DNA from 2 places in the Rossellomorea yichunensis genome. Region 1 is predicted to be linked to the other one. Evidence: predicted binding sites of a transcription regulator. Region 1 holds the regulator's gene; the other holds the start of a gene.
What was found. Region 1 encodes Rex, which represses fermentation and respiration genes when NADH is low (regulators of the CRP and FNR family bind a similar motif). Its sites were predicted from a motif close to TTGTGAAATATTTCACAA; they were not measured.
Positions count from the first base shown of each region.

Region 2: the regulator Rex is predicted to act here: its motif matches at 1,730-1,747, upstream of cydD (thiol reductant ABC exporter subunit CydD).

Region 1 is NZ_JAVYAD010000015.1:3,240-10,803, forward strand. It holds gene RSX31_RS22880 (ABC-F family ATP-binding cassette domain-containing protein) at 1-1,921, opposite strand, end outside; gene RSX31_RS22885 (redox-sensing transcriptional repressor Rex) at 2,111-2,788, shown strand; gene RSX31_RS22890 (twin-arginine translocase TatA/TatE family subunit) at 2,843-3,013, shown strand; gene tatC (twin-arginine translocase subunit TatC) at 3,029-3,802, shown strand; gene RSX31_RS22900 (YdiK family protein) at 3,818-4,024, opposite strand; gene RSX31_RS22905 (CPBP family intramembrane glutamic endopeptidase) at 4,021-4,764, opposite strand; gene groES (co-chaperone GroES) at 5,093-5,380, shown strand; gene groL (chaperonin GroEL) at 5,434-7,068, shown strand; gene RSX31_RS22920 (hypothetical protein) at 7,267-7,419, shown strand; gene RSX31_RS22925 (alanyl-tRNA editing protein) at 7,484-7,564, shown strand, end outside.
Region 2 is NZ_JAVYAD010000001.1:35,795-43,358, forward strand. It holds gene RSX31_RS00200 (M20/M25/M40 family metallo-hydrolase) at 1-1,466, shown strand, start outside; gene cydD (thiol reductant ABC exporter subunit CydD) at 1,776-3,506, shown strand; gene cydC (thiol reductant ABC exporter subunit CydC) at 3,506-5,224, shown strand; gene RSX31_RS00215 (nitroreductase family protein) at 5,271-5,882, opposite strand; gene RSX31_RS00220 (winged helix-turn-helix transcriptional regulator) at 6,033-6,341, shown strand; gene RSX31_RS00225 (hypothetical protein) at 6,373-6,513, opposite strand; gene RSX31_RS00230 (LacI family DNA-binding transcriptional regulator) at 6,662-7,564, shown strand, end outside.

The sequences.
Region 1 (7,564 bases):
CAAGTTCTGTCCATTCTTCCAATAGAGAATCAAGCTCTTCTTTTGCTTTTGTGAGGGAGTCATTGATGTTCTGAACTTTTTCATGATCTTGAAAAATATCAGGGTCACAGAGAAGATCCTCTTTTAATTGAATGTCTTCTTCAAGAGCTTCCATGAGACCTTCAATTTCTTCTACTCTGCGTTTTCGTTGACGTTCAAGCTTTTTCGCCTCTTTATCAATCTTGTGGGACTGTTTTTGAGTGGTAACCTGTGATGACACTTGTTCTCCTTGTTCAATCCGCTCAAGTGCAGCCAATTCTTCCTGCTGTTGTAATTTCTCTACGTAATAATCGTAATCGCCAAGGTATTCTGTCGACCCCTTTTTGGACAGTTCTACAACCTTTGTAGCAATTCGATTGATGAAATAACGGTCGTGTGAGACAAAGAGAATCGTCCCAGGGTAGTCAATCAAGGCATTCTCCAGCACTTCTTTACTGTCCAGATCCAGATGATTCGTCGGTTCATCCAGGATCAAGACATTCCCTTTTTCCATCATGAGCTTGGAAAGTGCCAGACGTGCCTTCTCTCCACCACTCAGTGTGGAAACAGGCTTTAAGACATCTTCCCCTGAGAATAAGAAGTTTCCAAGTACAGTGCGGATTTCTTTTTCCATTTTCATTGGGTATTCGTCCCACAGTTCATTTAAGACGGTCTTATTGGAAGATAGTTCGGCTTGTTCTTGATCATAATAGCTAATCGAAACATTTGATCCGAATTTAAATGCTCCTTCCAGAGGTTGCAGTTTATTGACCAATGTTTTCAAAAGGGTCGATTTCCCGATTCCGTTTGGACCTACAAGAGCGATACTGTCTCCCTTTTTAACAGAGAAGTCGATGTGAGATGAAATCTGTTCGTCTTGCCCATATCCGATGGTAAGATCTTGAACGTGAAGAACATCATTTCCACTTGGACGATCAATTTGAAAAGCAAAGTTGGCAGATTTCTCATCACCCAAGGGTCTATCCATCTTGTCCATTCGTTCCAGCTTTTTTCTGCGGCTTTGTGCCATCTTGGTCGTCGAAGCACGGGCGATATTCCGTTGAATGAAGTCTTCGAGTTTCGCGACCTCCTGTTGCTGGCGCTCGAACATCTTGAGATCCTTTTCGTAGTCTTCTGCTTTCTGTTCAAGGTATTTACTGTAGTTACCGTGGTATTTCTTGCTTCGATTCCGGGAAATCTCATACACTTGATTGACGACGCTATCCAGGAAGTAGCGGTCATGGGAAACGATCAGGACGGCTCCTTCATAGCTTTGAAGGTACGTCTCAAGCCACGATAAAGTCCCAATATCAAGATGGTTGGTCGGCTCATCAAGAATGAGAATGTCAGGTTTGGTTAAAAGAAGTTTCCCAAGAGCGAGACGGGTTTTCTGGCCGCCGCTCAATGTGGATATCTTTGTATCGTAATCGAAATCTGCGAAATTCAAACCGTGAAGGACAGAGCGAATATCCGCTTCATATTGGTATCCACCGGAATCCTTGAACCTGACTTGAAGCTCATCGTATTCTTTTAATACGCGTTGAGAGAGTTCTTCTTGTTCATACACCGAAGGATCGGCCATCTGCTGCTCCAATGTTCTTAATTGCTTTTCCTGTCTCTGCAATTCCTCGAAGACGGTCAGCATTTCCGACCAAATGGATAGATCAGACTCCAAACCGGTATTCTGAGCCAGGTATCCGATGGAAACCCCTTTTGGTTTCGTGATGTCTCCGGAATCATAGGAGAGATGACCTGCAATTATTTTTAAAAGAGTCGACTTTCCCGCTCCATTGCGTCCGACGAGAGCCACCCGATCTCTTGTCTGTATTTCAAGCTTAATATTTGATAGGATATTATCGGCACCAAAGTTTTTCGTTAGTTGATTCACTTGTAGTAGAATCATGACGTTTCACCTCTATTTCATAGTGCTAGTGTACCGTATTTGGGAGGGGGACGGCAATAAATCGACTATTAATCTTCGTACACTTAGGATAAAATATAGTGTATGATGGGTAGTAGAGTTTTAAATTCTGTATGCTTTCTATTTTGGAAGCGGTATCAGAGGTTTTGAATAGATGTGGGGGAATACAATATGAACCAGGATACAACGAAAATTCCACAGGCAACGGCTAAGCGCCTTCCGCTATATTATCGCTTTATCAAGAATCTGTACTCGTCGGGAAAGCAGAGGGTTTCATCGAAAGAATTGAGTGAAGCGGTGAAGGTTGATTCTGCCACGATACGCAGAGATTTTTCTTATTTTGGAGCGTTAGGTAAAAAGGGTTATGGATATAATGTCAATTACCTGCTATCCTTTTTTCGTAAGACATTAGATCAAGATGCCATTACGAAAGTTGTGCTGATAGGTGTAGGGAATCTCGGTACAGCGTTTCTTCATTATAATTTCATAAAAAATAATAATACTAAGATTGAAATGGCTTTTGAAGTAGATGAAAAGAAGGTTGGGACACAAATCAGCGATGTACCCGTTTTTCATTTAGATGATTTAGAAGAGGGTCTTGAGGGGCATGATATTGAAGTGGCCATTCTGACGGTTCCGGCTTCTTCTGCTCAAAATATCACAGACCGATTGGTTTCTTCTAATATTAAGGGGATCCTGAATTTCACTCCTGCGAGATTAACGGTGCCGGACCATATTCGCGTGCATCATATTGATCTGGCAGTCGAGCTTCAATCACTGGTATACTTCTTAAAGCATTATTCAGAGGATGACACGGAAATGTCACAAGATGGAATCATATCCGAATAGAAAATGATCCTTATATACGTTATGATAGAATGGTAAAAGAGGAGGTGTCTCATTATGTTAGGTGCAGGTAGTATCGTACTGATAACAGTTGTTGCTTTACTGATCTTTGGACCAAAGAAATTGCCTGAGTTAGGGAAAGCAGCTGGTAATACATTACGCGAATTTAAAAATGCAACAAAGGGCTTAGCAGATGATGAGGACGATAATAGTAAAAAAGCTAAGTAGGGTAGGATGAACGCCATGAGTCAAAGTCAAAGAGACATGACAGTCTATGAACATATAGGAGAATTGCAAAAACGACTCATGTTTGTAGTCGTTTTCTTCTTGTTAGCGGTAATCGTAAGCTTTTTTCTTGCGGAGCCGCTGATTCGATATTTGCAGCACGCGGATGAAGCGAAAGAATTGACGATGAACGCCTTTCGGATTACAGACCCTCTCAAAATCTATATGGAAATGATCATGTTTATTGCGATCATCATGACATCACCCATCATTCTATTTCAAGTATGGTCGTTCGTAAGTCCAGGCTTATATGAGAAAGAGAGGAAGGTAACGCTTAGTTACATCCCGATCTCTGTCATTCTTTTCTTAGGTGGATTGTCATTTTCATATTTTATTTTGTTTCCATATGTTGTGAAATTCATGATGGGTTTATCAACCAATCTGAATATCCAACAAGTGATTGGAATTAATGAATATTTTCATTTCCTTTTTCAAATAACCATTCCATTTGGGTTTCTATTTCAACTGCCGGTTATTATGCTGTTTCTGACACGCCTGGGGATTATTACCCCGATGCTTCTGGCACAAATGAGAAAAGTGGCGTACTTCATATTGTTAGTCATAGCCGCTTTCATCACACCGCCGGACATCGTCTCGCATTTAATGGTAACCGTCCCTTTGCTTCTTCTTTATGAAATCAGTATTTGGATCTCTAAGATCGGATATAAAAAGGTTTTAGAAGCAGAACAAAAGCTTGAAATGGAACAGTTCGAGGATATAAATAAGGATTGATCAAATGATCAATCCTTATTTTTTATTCTCTATTTTCTTTTTGATTTTGAAATGCAGCATCACCATACGCAACCCGGAACCAAAATCAAGGGTTGCCAGAAAGACGAGCATATAAGTGAAAAATCCCCAACCATCATCCTGTACATTTTGCACAGCAAAGTATGTGAAGAGCACACCGAGAAGGAGATAGATCACGCCTGAGAATAATGGTGATCTCCTCATAGAAATAATCCTCCAATAAATCCTTGTATTTGTTCAGCTTCGTTGATCATTTTTTCAATTTCATCCTTATAGATAGATTGCATTAGAACGACCGTTGTATTCATGGCAACATGGGCAAATATTGGAACAAGGATCCGCTTCGTCTTGACATAAAGAAACGCAAACGTAAAGCCCATAGCCGAGTACAAGATCACATGCTCAGGCTCAAAGTGCGCGAGAGCGAATATAATAGAGCTGATTAACGCGGCGAAAAAGAAATTCATCTTTTCATAAAGGACACCGAAGATAATCTTTCTGAATACAATCTCTTCTAATATAGGGCCAATGATCGCAGCTACCATCATCGATAGCGGTACCTTTTCAATAATGCTGATAATCATCTGAGTGTTTTCAGATCCCATTTCAATTCCCAGCGCATACTCGACTTGTATGGCGACGGATTGAGCAATGAACGCCATAAAGATCCCGACTACAGCCCATACAATGGACCCCCCTGCATTCATGGGAGCGGTGCGTTCAAGTCCGGTGCTTGTTTCACTCTTCCTTAGAATGCCCCACACAACGAGCAGGGTTAACGTAAAGCTGATCACGAGCCAATATCCCGGTACAACATTCTTAACTGTTTCTTCGGGTTGACCAAGCACATCTACACCAATCTTTAATAATAAGGGGATGCCTATAATACTTGAAAGCTGCATGACAATATAGGTAATTAAGATATATCCGAAATGTTTTTTCAACGTATGATCTCCTTTAGCACCTGTTAGATGAGGAACAACCTCATTTCATCTTGAACTCACTCTTGTACAATTCTACTAAGAAAATAGGAACTGTTCAAATCTAAGGGTTTTGTAAGAATTGTCACACTTCAACCGGCTTAAGTAATAAAGCCATATAGTGAGGCATAGTATAGGAGGGTGTGAAAAAAAGAGAAATATGACGAAAAAAAATTCAAGCAGGACTCTTGCAAAATGAAAACGAATTAATTAATATAATAGTTGTGTTAGCACTCACAACAAGCGAGTGCTAATAAATATCATTTACATAATTTCAAGGAGGTTGTTTCACTTGTTAAAACCACTAGGTGATCGCGTCGTTATCGAGCTAGTTGAGTCAGAAGAAAAAACAGCAAGCGGTATTGTGCTACCGGATTCCGCAAAGGAAAAGCCACAAGAAGGTAAAGTGATGGCTGTAGGTACTGGTCGCATTCTTGACAACGGTGAGCGCGTTGCTCTTGAGGTAGCTGTCGGCGATCGAATCATTTTCTCTAAATACGCTGGTACAGAAGTGAAATACCAAGGCACAGAATACCTGATCCTTCGTGATAGCGATATTCTGGCTGTAGTTGGCGAATAATCAAACTTCGTATATGAAAAATACTTTATTTAAATAAGAGGAGGACTTTATCAATGGCTAAAGATATTAAATTCAGCGAAGAAGCACGCCGTTCCATGCTTCGCGGTGTAGATCAATTAGCAAATGCAGTAAAAGTAACTCTTGGACCAAAAGGACGTAACGTGGTACTTGAGAAAAAATTCGGTTCACCACTTATTACAAATGATGGTGTAACGATTGCGAAAGAAATTGAACTGGAAGATGCATTCGAAAACATGGGTGCAAAACTGGTTGCCGAAGTAGCAAGCAAAACAAATGAAATCGCAGGTGACGGTACAACGACTGCAACGGTCCTTGCTCAAGCGATGATCCGTGAAGGTCTTAAAAACGTAACAGCCGGCGCTAACCCTGTTGGCGTTCGTAAAGGTATCGAAAAAGCGGTTCAAGCGGCTATCGAAGAATTAAAAGTGATTTCTAAGCCTATCGAAGGTAAAGATTCAATCGCTCAGGTTGCGGCAATCTCAGCTGCTGACGAAGAAGTGGGTCAACTGATTGCAGAAGCAATGGAGCGCGTTGGTAACGACGGCGTTATCACAATCGAAGAATCTAAAGGTTTCACTACTGAACTTGATGTAGTAGAAGGAATGCAGTTCGACCGTGGATATGCATCTCCATACATGGTCACTGATTCTGATAAAATGGAAGCTGTTCTTGAAAATCCATACATCTTAATCACTGACAAGAAAATCGGCAACATCCAGGAAGTACTTCCTGTTCTTGAGCAAGTCGTACAACAAGGTAAACCACTATTAATGGTTGCAGAAGATGTTGAAGGTGAAGCTCTTGCAACGCTTGTTGTGAACAAACTTCGCGGTACATTCAACGCTGTTGCTGTTAAAGCTCCTGGCTTCGGTGACCGTCGTAAAGCAATGCTTGAAGACTTAGCGGTACTTACTGGTGGAGAAGTGATCACAGAAGATCTAGGCTTAGACCTTAAATCTGCTAACATCACTCAACTTGGCCGCGCTGCGAAAGTAGTTGTTACGAAAGAAAACACGACTGTCGTAGAAGGCTCTGGAGATCCGGAAAAAATCGCAGCTCGCGTAAACCAAATCCGTGCTCAATTAGAAGAATCCACTTCAGAATTCGACAAGGAAAAATTACAAGAGCGTCTTGCTAAGCTTGCAGGTGGAGTAGCAGTCGTGAAAGTCGGAGCTGCAACAGAAACTGAGCTTAAAGAGCGTAAACTTCGTATCGAAGACGCATTGAACTCTACTCGTGCTGCAGTGGAAGAAGGTATCGTTTCCGGTGGTGGTACTGCCCTTGTGAACGTATACAACAAAGTAGCATCTATCGAAGCGGATGCAGATGTTGCAACTGGTATCAACATCGTGCTGCGTGCGCTTGAAGAGCCGATCCGTCAAATCGCTCACAACGCTGGACTCGAAGGTTCTATCATCGTAGAACGTCTGAAGAAGGAAGAAGTAGGTGTCGGTTTCAACGCAGCTACTGGTGAGTGGGTCAACATGATCGAAAAAGGTATCGTAGATCCAACTAAAGTAACTCGTTCTGCACTTCAAAATGCAGCGTCTGTAGCAGCAATGTTCCTGACTACTGAAGCAGTGGTAGCGGACATTCCTGAAGAAGGCGGCGGCATGCCGGATATGTCCGGTATGGGCGGCATGGGTGGAATGGGCGGCATGATGTAATCCATCATCCCCGATTCCTGGAGTATAAAAGTAGTCATTCCTTATGGAATGACTACTTTTTTTGTGTTCTGAGAGAGTTGAAGCGTTTAAAAACTCACCAGATAGGTAAAAAGTATGATAAAAAGACATCCAAACTGGGATTATTTACGTATGCTCCATGTGACTTCTATTTTCTAATAAATGTAAGCAGGTGATAACGTGAATTACTCAACCATGAAACTAAGAACACTGGTAGAACGGATCATAGAAGAAGACGAGAGGGCAAAGGAAGAATTCGAAAGACGCTGGGAAATCCCCTGGGAACAAGTAGGTACGGTACCGATTTCAGTTGAGAAGAACCAAAGGGACTGAAATGGTTCTAACCATCCCTCTTATGATAAAGTATGGATAGAATAGTTCAGAAAGAGGGTTACCGATGACAGTCAAACAATACTATCAAGACGCCTATATGAAATTCTTTCAAACATCCATGCAGGATCAACAGCATGATGATTCA
Region 2 (7,564 bases), on a different contig from region 1:
AAGAAGTCCCGAACGATCCGACAGGAAGGAAAAACGTGTTTGCCCTCGTGAAAGGAGCGTCTTCGAAAACTGTATTATTCCATGCCCACTATGATACGGTAGGAACCGATGATTATGGTGCACTGCAGGATATGGCTCATGATCCCGACTTTCTTCAGAAGTTCTTTATGGACTATGAAGGAGAGGAAAAGGTGAGAGAAGATGCCCTCTCTGGAAACTGGCTGTTTGGAAGAGGGGCATTGGATATGCAGAGCGGAATTGCCGTACACATGGCGAATCTCTTGTACTATACGGGACAGGGAACACCAGATGGACATTTACTCTTCCTATTTAATGGTGATGAAGAAAGTGAACATGCCGGAATGATTGCAGCTTTAAGCGAACTCTATCGTTTGAAAAAAGAGGGCTTTGACTATTTGGCAGCTATCAATACCGATTTCATTTCTCCTATCTATGATGGAGACTGTAAACGATATATTTACACGGGTGCTGCAGGAAAACTCCTGCCAAGCTTTTATATATATGGAAGAGAAGCGCATGTAGGGGATGTGCTGACATCCATCGATCCTACTGTGATTGCTTCCAAGATCAATCTTGAAATCAATCAGAACTTAGATTACCTGGAGGATATACCAGGTGAATTCACCCTGCCTCCATCTTGCCTGTATTTCAAAGATGACAAACATACGTATAATGTTCAAACCCCTTTGAGCGCTTCTCTATACTTTAACTATTTTGTATATGAGAGAACTGCCCGGGAAGTCCTCTACGATATGAAGAAGACAGCATTAAAGGCAGTAAGTGATTTGGAAGAACGCAGTAAAAGACAGTTTGAGCAATACCGGAGCTATCATGGTTTCCCGGAAAGGGAGTTTTCATGGGAAGTGGAAGTTCTGACGTTACGGGAGTATATCTTCTGGCTGAAGGAAAGAGGCATTGATCCGGATCCTGTCATGAAAAAGGTCTTTTATGATATGGAGGGAGATGACAGAAGGACGATTGCGTATGCCATGGTGGAAGCACTGCAGCATCTGGATCCCGATCGAACGCCAAGAGTGATCATTTTCTTCGCACCGCCATTTTTACCTCATAACTTTGTGAATGAAGAAAATGAGTATGGCAAGAGGGTGAGAGAGGCGTTAGGGAAATGCTTAAACGATATAGCCAAAGAAACCGGCGAAGAATTTGTCATTAAACGGTTTTTCCCGTATCTGGCAGATGGAAGTTTTCTCTCTCTTCATGAAGAAGACGAGGATATTGACGTATTCAAAAAGAACATGCCGCTGATCAATCAGTTGTATCCAGTTCCCATCGATATGATCAGAAAGCTGAACATCCCTTCTATTAATATCGGTGTGTACGGAAAGGATGGCCATCAGTGGACAGAGAGAGTGTATAAACCTTACACCTTCTCAGTATTGCCGGAGATTATCCAGCGTGTGACGAAGGATTTATTGAAAATATAACAGGACCCATAAAAATAGAGAGGACATTCGCTTAGCGATGTGCCTCTCTATTTTTATTGATTGGAATATAGTTTGTGCAGGTTTTGCAATTATTGTAAAATGGTCGGATTACTGGTGATTTCGGCTGGATTCGTTAGGAGATAAATAAAAAACTATACCATCCACGCCGTATTCAAAACTAACTGGGTTCTGGAATTGTCACAAAAAGGTCAATCCTAAAAGATGCATAAAGAGAACAAGTCTACTATAATAGAGTTATCAATTTGTGAAATGTTTCACTAACTTTTAACCTTGGAGTTGAGAAGAGGTATGAAAGAACTAAATAAATTGGCTAAGCAGCAGAAATCATCCATGATGACTCTTTACGGAACATCCCTATTGATGGGGGGAGTAGTGATTGGACAAGCTTACTTGCTGGTTAGCATTGTAAATAAAATGTTTATAGAGGGAGCGGGATTTCAAGACATTTTTCCAATGCTGGGTGCATTGCTGCTTATTTTAGTGGGGAGAGCAGCCCTCACGTATGTGAATGGACGAACAGGAATCAGGATGGCTTCGAAGGTAAAGAGCGACTTGAGAAAGCGGCTCTTGAATAAGTGGGCAAAAAATCCACTGCAAGCGTCCATACAAGGGCAGTCTGGACAAAAAGTCAGTACGATGATGGATGCTGTCGATGGGCTGGATGGGTATTACAGTCAGTACGTTCACCAAAGAATTCAAACGACCATCGTTCCGTTAATACTGTTAATCACCATTTTTACTGAGCATATTTATACGGGACTGATCATGGTCATAACGGCCCCGTTCATTCCTCTGTTTATGGCGATTATCGGAGTGATGACAAAAAATAAATCCGAGAAGCAAATGGATAAGCTGACGGCTTTTTCCGGACGATTTCTTGACACACTGCAAGGATTGACTACCTTGAAGCTTCTTGGAAGAGGGAAACAACAGAAAGAAGGGATCCGTTCTGCCAGTCTTGACTTTCGTGAAGCCACGATGGAAGTGCTCAAGACCGCATTCTTATCTTCCTTGATGCTAGAGTTTATTTCCATGTTAAGTATTGGACTGATTGCTCTTGAAGTAGGGCTCAGATTAGTCGTCTTTGAAAGCATTTCATTCTTTACCGCTTTCTTCGTTCTTGTGCTTGCCCCGGAATTCTATCTATCACTAAAAGAGCTTGGGCAGGCCTTTCATACTGGCCGAGGAAGTATGGGGGCCGCGAAAAAAGTCATGGAGGAGCTTGAAGAAAAAGATCGACCTGTGCATTGGGGAGAGAAGGAACTCGAATCGTTTGGAACTCCTGCCACAATGGAATTACGTACTGTCGGTTTTTCCTACGGGGATAAGGGATTTGTTCTTCAATCCATTTCGGCGGTCTTTCCTCCCGGCAGCCAAGTGGCGATCGTCGGTCACAGCGGAGCAGGCAAAACAACTCTTCTTCATCTTTTAGCAGGACTTCTTGATCCCTCTGAAGGAGACATCGTGATCGATGGATATTCAAGAAGTGAATATAGGGAAAGCGACTGGTTTGATCAACTGAGTTATATTTCACAGAATCCGTATTTATTCTCAGGCACAATCTCAGAGAATATTGCAGTTGGAGGAAGAGAAGGCGTGACCCGGGAAGAGATTGAATACGCTGCTGAAAAAGCAGGAATCTCACAAATGATTGCAGGTCTCGATAAAGGGTTTGACACACCGATCGGTGAAGCGGGGAGAGGGCTTTCAGGAGGAGAAAAGCAGCGTATTGCCATAGCCAGGGCTTTTCTCAAAAAACCTTCTATTATTCTCTTCGACGAACCGACAACAGGATTGGATCTTAAAACCGAGGGAATCCTTCAAGCCTCCATTCAGGAATTATCCAAAGATTCAACGGTGATTACAGTGGCTCACCGCTTGCATACAATTCGTGAAGCAGATCAAATTCTGTTTTTGGAAAATGGGAAATTATCGGGTATAGGAAATCATGAGGAGTTAATGAAGTCCTCTTCACGCTATCATGAGATGGTGACAGCACAGCAAGGGGTGAATACATGATGAAAGAGTTAGGATTTGTCGTAAAGCTGATGATGAAGGAAAAGAAGGATATAGTGTATTCTATTCTTTTTGGCTTCCTGGCTGGAATGACCTCTGTCGGTTTATTTGCTTCCAGTGGTTATTTAATTTCTAAAGCAGCTTTGGAAGTACCTCTATACGCACTGACGGTGATGATTGCACTCTTGAAGCTATTCGGTTTTACAAAGGCGCTTAGCCGCTACGCGGAACGTTATTTTTCCCATCGAGCAACATTCACGATTCTGGCTAATTTACGAGTCTCGATTTATGAAGCAATCGAACCGTTAGCGCCGGGAATTTTCGGTCGATACAGAAGCGGTGATCTTCTCTCAAGAATTGTCGGGGACGTAGAGAGCCTCCAGAATTTCTTTCTTAGGGTCTTTTATCCCCCTGTCATTCTGGTGATGGTGTTCTTAAGTACGATTTTGTTTACGATGTTTTATTCTGTATCCGTTGCATTGATTCTTCTCGTGGGCCTTCTGCTGACGGGATTCGTCGTCCCTGCCTATTTTGCTCTTAAACAGAGGAAGATTGAAGTGACTTTAAGAGAAAGACGGGGGGAGTTGTCTACTGAAGTAACGGAATTTCTATATGGATTCAGAGACCTGAAGATCTATCAGAGACTGGAGGATAAAGAGAGAAGTCTTGTTCATGCATCAACAGGCTATGTGAGTGAAGAGGAACGTGAGGGTATCCATTCCCTCTTTAGTCATTCAACCAATATCCTGGTTTCGCTTCTTATTTCATGGATCGTTTTAGCTGTAGGGGCCTATTCGGTGGGATCAGGTCAACTGGACGGAATATACCTTGCTATGCTTGTCATGATCTCATTAACCGTATTCGAAAACGCCACACCCATGGCAATTCTCCCTACACACTATGAAGATTCCCGCAGAGCGGCAGCCAGGCTTTCTTCAGTCATTCCAGAAGAGAGCATCGAGAGGGACGGACCTTCATTTGGCGGGAAACTTGGCGGGGAAGCTCCGTCCTTTCACCTGAAGGATGTAAGCTTTTCCTTCGGGGGAGAGGAAAGAAAAGCATTGGATGGTGTGGATCTTGAGCTGCCTGCAGGTTCGAAAACAGCGATTGTAGGCCCGTCGGGATCAGGGAAATCAACATTGCTTCAATTGTTATTAAACTTTTACTCAACGGATCAAGGATCGATTTTCGTCAATGATGCTTCAATTAAAGATTTCGATAAAGAGTCGTTGTGGGAGCATGCCAATGTGGTTCTTCAAGAAAATCATTTCTTCTACGGCACTTTAAGGGATAATCTTATGCTGGTGCGTGACGGATTGACAGACGGGGAAATGGAATCGGCATTAGATAAAGTGAAGCTGAACCACTTTTCGTTGGAAGACACTGTACTGGAAAAAGGAGAGAATCTTTCTGGAGGAGAAAAGCAGCGATTGGCCATTGCAAGGACACTATTGAAGGGCTCACCCTTATGGATGCTGGATGAACCGACGTCTTCGGTTGATGCGTTGACGGAGAAAGAGATCTTTGACCATCTTTATAAAGTGGCCGGTGGGGACACGTTGATTCTGATCTGTCATCGTTTAATTGGTCTTGAAAACATGGATCAAATCGTCGTCATGGATCAAGGGAAGGTTATAGAAGCAGGAAGTTTTGATGAGCTCATGGATAAAAAAGGCTACTTCTTTGAAATGAAACAGATTGAAAAGAGCGTACTCTTTTAGCAGACGAAAAAGCCGCATCCTCTAAGGATGCGGCTTTTTCATAGGTTTATTCCGCCCAATCAATTAAGTTGCGGATATCTAAACGATCTGATTTTCGTGCTTCTTGAAGTGGTTTTCCGATTGTAATCAACATAATCGGGATATAACGGTCCGACACATTGAAGTCGGAAACGAGAGCTGCCGGATTGAAACCGCCGATTGGGCAAGTATCCCAGCCTTTCGCTTTTGCAGCAAGCATGAATTGCATAGCGGCTAAGGAAGCGTTACTGAAAGCGGCGTCTCTTGGATATTCATCACGGCTGTATGCACCGTCAATTTGTTTCTTCAATACCTCTTTGATTTCCGCCGTCATTTCACCTTTTTCAATGGCAGGATCAAAGACAGGGTCGACATTTTTATTTGCTTCCAGGTCACCAAGTATAGCCACGACTGCAGAAGCATCATGTACCTGTTGTTGATGATATGCAATCGGAAGTAAACGTTCTTGAACTTCTTTATGATCGAATACCAGGAATTTCCACTGTTGAAGATTCCAGGCAGATGGTGCTTTTCCCGCTGTTTCGAGCAGGCTGACTAATTCCTCACGAGGGATCTCCACTTGAGGATCATATACTTTCGTTGAGCGCCGTTCATCGACGACTTGAAAGAAATTATCCATGATAAAGCCTCCTTGATGTTTAAATAGGTGTTATAATATGGTATATAATTGTATGTTACTTACTTTTTGTAAGTGTATAAGCAATATGAACAATATAACCGACGTTTTAGTATGCGTCAAGTGATAACGATTTAGGATGTGAAAACTTATATGGAAACAAAACTCTGCCCGAAATATGCCGCTGCCTTCGAACTATTAGGCAAGCGCTGGATCGGGATGATCATAAAGGTATTATTTGAAGGAACGTGCCGTTTTAAAGATATAAATTCAGAAATACCGAATATCAGTCAAAAGGTGTTAACTGACAGATTAAAGGAACTGGAGGAAAACGGCATCGTGTACCGGGAAGTTCTCGACGAAAAGCCGGTCAAAGTCCTTTATAGCCTGACGAAAAAGGGAAGAGAATTGGAGCCCGTGATGGAGGCCGTCCAGGGTTGGGCAGTGAAATGGGTAAAGTAAAAGCCTGCTTCAATGAAGGCAGGCACTTGAATTAGTTGAGGTCATGGTTGTATATGTGCTCAAATGGATCCTGTGGATCGTGGGGAGTATAGAAATGGATGGGCTTTAATGCGGCGTAGCTTCCTCCGATGATGATGATACACAGAACGGGTAAGAATAAAATACCGAGCATAGAATAGCCTCCTTATCATGTTTTAGGGGTAGACCCCTTGCATGATTAACTCTAAAGTGTGAAACGCGTTTCATAGCAAGCGTTTATTAATAGTTTTGCTCAAAATGGACAAGTGTGCCATTCATAATATTTGATGAGGGGTATGGGGATGACAAATATTCGCAGTATCGCCAAGCTTGCGGGAGTATCCGTTTCAACAGTCTCAAGGGTATTAAATCAACACCCTTATGTGAAAGAAGAAAAACGTCGGAAAGTTCTCGAGGCCGTCGAGCAATTAAATTATATAAAAAACGCAAATGCTGTCCATTTATCAAAAGGCAAGACCTATAGCATAGGAGTTGTTTTGCCGTATTTGAATCTTCCTTACTTCGGAGAAATTCTTCAAGGTATTGCAGGGGAAGCGTTAAAGCATGGATATCATCTTCAACTTTTTCAAACGAATTATGACAAGGGAGCCGAACTTGATGCCTTTCATCGTCTGCAAATGAAGGAAGTGGACGGATTGATCTTAACTTCACGGTCAAATTCCCTCGATGTTCTCACTCCGTTCATGGAAAATGCCAATGTTGTTTTCTGTGAGAATGTGTACGGTCACTCGTGTAAGAAAATATATATCGATCACTATCAAGGAATCAGGAATGGTCTCGAGCATCTTTATTCAAAAGGTCACTCCCGGATAGGTCTATGCCTGCATCGAATGTTTGGGACGAATAGTGAAGAGAGAATCCGGGGGTATTACGATAGCTCAGAAGCTGCGGGCAATCCTGTGCGTGAAGAGTGGATCTTCAATGACTGCTATCACCTGGAAGATGGAAGAGACGTGGTGAAGGCATGGGAACAGCTGAAAGAAAAACCTTCAGCCCTTATCGTAACGAGTGATCAGGTTTCAGCCGGCATGGTGACAGAGGCTGGGAAAAGAGGGATCAGGATACCCGGTGATTTGGCTATCTTAAGCTTTGATAATCATCCTATTGCCGATGCCCTGAACATTACATCCTTTGAAGTTCCGATACGAAAAGTGGGAGAAGAATCGTTTAAACTATTTCTTGAA